One region of the Pantoea sp. X-Soil-ISGK-259 genome, then DNA from elsewhere that is predicted to be linked to it. Evidence: predicted binding sites of a transcription regulator. Region 1 holds the regulator's gene; the other holds the start of a gene.
What was found. Region 1 encodes CRP, which controls carbon source genes, mostly activating them, when cyclic AMP is high. Its sites were predicted from a motif close to ATGTGANNNNNNTCACAT; they were not measured.
Positions count from the first base shown of each region.

Region 1 (3,138 bases):
TCGGGTAGCTGGTGATAAAGGATGTTATCCGCCAGCACCCGTAGCCGGGCCGAAATGGTTTTGGCATTCCAGCGGATCACCGCTTCGGCATGGCTCTGTTCGACCAGCTTCTGCACCTCTTCCGGCCGATGCAGACTAACCGAGATGTGTTCCTGCAGATCCAGCGCCACCTGAAAGGCGCGCGTCAGCCGCTTATGGCTGTGATCGCGGCTTGCCGACAGCATGTGCATCTGCTGATAGCAGGTGTTAATCAGATCGACCACTTTCTGCTGACGCGCCAGCAGCGGCGGCAGTGCCTTTTCCGGGTCGGTCAGCTGCGTCAGCAGGGTGTATTTGGCGTCGCAGTAGTTAGCCAGCTCGCGGTAGATCAGGCTGAGGCTTTCGCGCATCGGCTGCTCTTTCCACAGCCAGAACCAGAACCAGTTAAACAGCCCATACCAGAGCGTGCCGCCGATGTAGAGCAGCGGGGTAACATAGATGGGCATGCGGCCAATGAGGCTCAGGGTAAAAATGGCGGCGATAAGCGTGCCGGGCAGCAGACGACCATGCAGCGGGCTGATCTCACCCGTCACGCCGAGCAGCAGGGGCATGGCGAACAGGATGAGCGGTAGCGGAATGGCATGCAGTGTGAGCCACTGAATCAGGAAGCTGCCGAGGGCAAACAGGCTGCCACCCACAATCAGGCGTTTGAAAAAGCGTTTATGCGGGGTATCCAGACCGGCAATATTGCAGCAGGCAGGCACTAACGAGAACAGCAGACCTTTTTGCAGGTCGCCAGCCAGCCAGCCCAGCGCGACGGGCAGACAAAGCACCAGCGTTTGCCGCAAGGCGTAGTTGACTTCAGGATGGTAAATAATTCGACGCCACATCGGCCCAACACAAACAATAACGGCGTGATGTTGCCATCACGCCGTGGGTGACAGGAATTAGCGGGTGCCGTAAACGACGATGGTTTTGCCGTGTGCGGAGATCAGGTTCTGATCTTCCAGCATCTTCAAAATACGGCCCACGGTTTCGCGTGAACAACCCACAATCTGGCCAATTTCCTGACGAGTGATTTTAATTTGCATGCCGTCGGGATGCGTCATGGCATCTGGCTGCTTCGCCAGGTTGAGCAGGGTCTGTGCAATGCGTCCGGTGACGTCGAGGAAAGCGAGGTTACCCACTTTTTCAGACGTGACCTGCAGGCGACGCGCCATCTGCGAGGAGAGTCGCATCAGGATGTCGGGATTAACCTGAATCAGCTGACGGAATTTCTTGTAAGAAATCTCCGCCACTTCGCACGCGCTTTTCGCACGTACCCAGGCGCTGCGCTCCTGGCCTTCTTCGAACAGGCCAAGCTCACCAATGAAATCGCCCTGATTCAGGTAGGAAAGAATCATCTCTTTGCCTTCTTCATCTTTAATCAGAACCGCGACGGAACCTTTCACGATGTAGTAAAGCGTTTCTGCTTTTTCACCTTGGTGAATCAGCGTACTTTTGGATGGATACTTGTGAATATGGCAATGGGACAGGAACCATTCGAGTGTAGGGTCTGTTTGCGGTTTGCCGAGAACCATTCGCTATTATCCTCTGTTGTAATCGTGCCCAAAATACAGGGGGCAGTTTTCCCTGTCAGGCGGTGAAAGCTTCAAGCGTTTCCCTTTCAGGAAATTATTCGGGCCGCATCAGGCGCAGTGCGCATCATTCTTCCCGGCTTCGCCATCGGGTGACGAAAAATATTTTCAGCACTGTTTGTAGCACAGCTTTTGCCGACTGTCTTGTGTTGTCTCGCTTCAGCTACAGGCGGATTTCTCTGGATTGCTGTTTACCAGGCGAAAGCGTACTCTGGCGACAAAACAGCGTATTCCGGAGCAAAAATCATGCAGGCAAGAGTGAAGTGGGTAGAAGGACTGACATTCCTCGGAGAATCCTCATCCGGCCATCAGATACTGATGGATGGAAATTCGGGCGATAAAGCGCCCAGCCCAATGGAGATGGTGCTGATGGCGGCCGGCGGATGCAGCGCGATTGACGTGGTATCAATTCTGCAAAAAGGCCGTAACGATGTGGCTGATTGTGAAGTAAAACTGACCTCAGAACGTCGTGAAGAGGCGCCGCGAATCTTTACGCACATCAACCTGCACTTTATCGTGAGTGGTAAAGCGCTCCAGGATAAAGCGGTCTCACGCGCGGTGGATCTTTCTGCTGAAAAATATTGTTCGGTGGCCATCATGCTGGGTAAAGGTGTGACGATTACGCATAGCTATGAAGTGATTGAGCTGTAACAGGCTGAAGGGCATTTTAAAGTCGCGGGCCAATTCGGAGTCGGTCTGGTGTCGGGCCGTTCCTGCATAGAGAGTCCGCTTTAAGACTGTGCCCGCGCTATTACGCACCTCATCCCTGAGGTGCGCCCATACCGGGCCAACGCTTTGCGTTGTTCAAAAACGCTCCCGGCGTTTTTGTCCCAGTCGCGGGACGCTTTCCTCTTCTGACCCGGTTCCCGGCGTGTTGAGCTTAGGTGTTGCTGTCAGATTCTTTGTCACCAGGTTTTTTCAGTGGCGACCTTTCTGAAAACGGATGTGGCTGCCGGACGTGAAGCGAAGGGAGCATATGCCTGTAGCAAAGCATAGCGGGCCAGGGATGGCCCGCGCTGAGCCTGCCAGGGATGGCGGTTTTGCGTCTTTGCGAAAGGTGTATGCTCCCTGAAGCCAGCTCAGCAGTAAGCCTTTCCCCGCAGAAATGCCAGTTTTACCTCTTTGCGAAAGGCCTCTGCTCTCTGCGTTTTTTTTGCTGACCTCTTACTCTATCCGCTTACCTTCCATCAGCCGCTTCACCAGCGGACCCATGATCAGCTCCATCGCCAGACCCATTTTGCCGCCGGGCACGACCAGCGTATTGATGTGCGAGATAAACGAACCCTGCAGCATCGCCAGCAGGTAGGGGAAGTCGATATCTTCCAGCGCCTGGAAATGAATCACCACAAAGCTCTCATCCAGTGACGGAATGGCGCGGGCAGCGAACGGGTTTGAGGTGTCGACGGTCGGGACGCGCTGAAAGTTGATGTGGGTGCGCGAGAACTGTGGCGTGATGAAATTGATGTAATCTTCCATCGAACGCACCACGGAATCCATCACTGCTTCGCGTGAATGACCGCGC
Region 1 covers NZ_AP035986.1:3,658,526-3,661,663, reverse strand. The annotation lists gene AC6I77_RS17495 (YccS/YhfK family putative transporter) at 1-869, opposite strand, end outside; gene crp (cAMP-activated global transcriptional regulator CRP) at 927-1,559, opposite strand; gene AC6I77_RS17485 (OsmC family protein) at 1,863-2,267, shown strand; gene AC6I77_RS17480 (phosphoribulokinase) at 2,781-3,138, opposite strand, start outside.

Region 2 (3,138 bases), 1.5 Mb from region 1:
GGCACCTTTACGCACGATGCTCAGCGTCGGGTCAGCTTCAACTTCGAAGAAGACTTCGGTTTCGATGCCGTGTGATTTCAGCACGCGGGTGACCTGGTCGGCATAGCCGTTGTTGAACAGGAAACGGTCAGTGACAATAAAGGCACGTTTCGCGCCATCCGTTGCCACTTCTTCCAGCGCAATAGGCAGTGAACCCCGACGGAAGTAGATGGATTTAGGAAGTTTATGCCACAACATATTCTCAGCTCGCTTGGCGACAGTTTTGGTATTAATCAGGTGTTTTGGACCGACGTTTTCTGAAATAGAGTTACCGCCCCATGAACCACAACCCAGCGTCAGAGAGGGGGCCAGTTTAAAGTTGTAGAGGTCACCGATACCGCCCTGTGAAGCCGGCGTGTTGATCAGAATACGCGCAGTTTTCATTTTGTCGCCGAAGTAGTGCACGCGCTCAGTCTGGTTGTCCTGGTCGGTATAAAGGCAGGAGGTGTGACCGATACCGCCCATCGCGACCAGTTTCTCCGCTTTATTAACCGCATCCTGGAAATCTTTCGCCCGATACATCGCCAGCGTTGGGGAGAGTTTTTCATGGGCAAAAGGTTCAGATTCATCCACGAGTTTCACTTCACCAATCAAAATTTTCGTGTCTGCTGGTACGGTTAGCCCGGCCATCTCCGCAATTTTAAATGCCGGTTGACCCACGATGGCCGCATTGAGGCCGCCGTTTTTAAGGATGATATTCTGAACTGCACTCAGATCGGCGCCCTGCAGCATGTAACCACCATGGCTGGCAAAACGTTCACGCACTGCGTCATAGACCGAATCAACCACGATTACCGATTGTTCTGAGGCGCAGATCACGCCGTTATCAAACGTTTTAGACATCAGAATTGACGCAACGGCACGTTTCACATCGGCGGTTTCATCAATCACCACCGGCGTATTACCGGCACCCACACCAATTGCCGGTTTGCCGGAGCTGTAAGCCGCTTTCACCATTCCCGGTCCACCAGTGGCGAGAATCAGGTTGATATCGGGGTGATGCATCAGCTGGTTTGACAGCTCAACAGACGGGGCGTCGATCCAGCCGATAATGTCTTTAGGCGCACCGGCGGCAATCGCGGCCTGCAGGACGATATCTGCCGCTTTATTCGTTGCGTCTCTGGCACGTGGATGTGGCGAGAAAATGATACCGTTGCGGGTTTTGAGGCTGATTAGCGCTTTGAAGATGGCGGTTGAGGTTGGATTGGTGGTCGGGACGATACCGCAAATCAGGCCAATCGGCTCGGCGATGGTGATGGTGCCGAAAGTATCGTCGGTGGCTAACACACCGCAGGTCTTTTCATCTTTATAGGCGTTGTAGATATATTCTGAAGCAAAATGGTTTTTAATGACTTTGTCTTCGACGATGCCCATACCGGATTCGGCAACAGCCATCTTAGCAAGGGGGATGCGGGCATCTGCGGCAGCGAGGGCGGCGGCACGAAATATGGCGTCGACCTGTTCCTGAGAAAAATTGGCATATTCACGCTGGGCTTTTTTTACACGTTCAACCAGTGCATTGAGTTCAGCGACATTGGTTACGGCCATGGTGTTCTCCTGAAGGAAGTTAAACTTTTTTAGTAAACAATCCTGCGCCCTGAGTATAGCTATGCTCAAAAAATGCGCTATATCAGGATGTAATGACAGGATTTTCAACTGCTTACTGAATAAGTCTTGCGTTGTCTGTGAAGACGTTTTCATTGATGCCGCTAATACTTCCGTTGTGAAAATATTACCTGGTTTGGGGTAGGTCAATTTTGATGCAGATCAATTTAACCGCAGGCTGACACCTTTCAGCACGGCGCTGATCCTTTATCAGCTCAAATGGACTTTCACATGCTGGCAGTCAGCCTGGTAGCGTCTAAATCCAGTCACTTTTTAATCTCTGGTGTAAAGCGCTAAAGGAGCGTTCATTCATCTATATAAATAGCTGGCTCAGCATCTGGTGTACGGGTCTGTTTTCACATACATTAGGCGCGTTTCCCCCCTGTGGTACGGAGTTAAAGTCGTGAACCCTGCGCTGTTAGATTTATCAGGCTATATAAAATTTTTTGTCGGGCTCTTTGCGCTGGTCAATCCAGTGGGCATTATTCCGGTGTTCATCAGCATGACCCGATATCAGGGCGTGGCTGAGCGTAATAAAACTAACCTTACCGCTAATCTTGCGGTGGCCATCATTCTCTGGACGTCACTTTTTCTGGGCGATGCGATTCTGCATGTGTTCGGTATTTCGATTGACTCTTTCCGCATTGCGGGTGGGATTCTGGTCGTCACCATTGCGATGTCGATGATCAGCGGCAAGCTGGGTGAGGATAAGCAGAACAAGCAGGAAAAGTCAGAAACGGCGATCCGTGAAAGCGTGGGCGTTGTGCCTCTGGCGCTGCCACTGATGGCGGGGCCAGGTGCTATCAGCTCGACAATCGTCTGGAGTACCCGTTATCACAGCTGGCTGAACCTGATGGGGTTTACCCTGGCAATCGCTATCTTTGCCTTCTGTTGCTGGTTACTGTTCAGGGCTGCACCATTAATGGTGCGTATTCTCGGCCAGACCGGCATCAACGTCATTACCCGTATCATGGGTTTGTTACTGATGGCACTGGGCATTGAATTTGTTGTAACCGGTATGAAGTCTATTTTTCCCGGTCTGCTGAATTAAACCCTCACTTATTTCAGGCAATGAAATGAAGTAATGATCCGTAATGGTGCGAAATGGCCTTTCATTGCACTATTACGATGCAATTATTCGCGATACTTAAAATAGAGGCACGATTATAAATTTCATTACTGCGTGTTTGCTCACAGACTTTTTCGTGGGAAATAATGTCACTATTTTCACACGATATTCTCCTCTGCACTTTTAACTCTGCCTCATAATCCGCCACAATATTACGGTAAGCCTGAATTTCATCATGCTGAAGCCGGATTTATCAGTATGAATGCCAAAACAGGCACAATTTGTCACCTGATCCTGCTTCGCAAAGAGCTTTCCGGCTAAAACGCCTATTTTTCATATTGATATGAAATTTTCAGAACGAAAATTAACACTTCCGCTTCGTGACATCTCATGATAAAAGAGAATTAGTTAACATTTTCGTTATT
Region 2 covers NZ_AP035986.1:2,129,237-2,132,374, reverse strand. The annotation lists gene adhE (bifunctional acetaldehyde-CoA/alcohol dehydrogenase) at 1-1,587, opposite strand, end outside; gene AC6I77_RS09950 (YchE family NAAT transporter) at 2,048-2,695, shown strand.
Region 2: a site for CRP is predicted at 1,795-1,812, ahead of adhE (bifunctional acetaldehyde-CoA/alcohol dehydrogenase). Genes of this name have one in related genera too.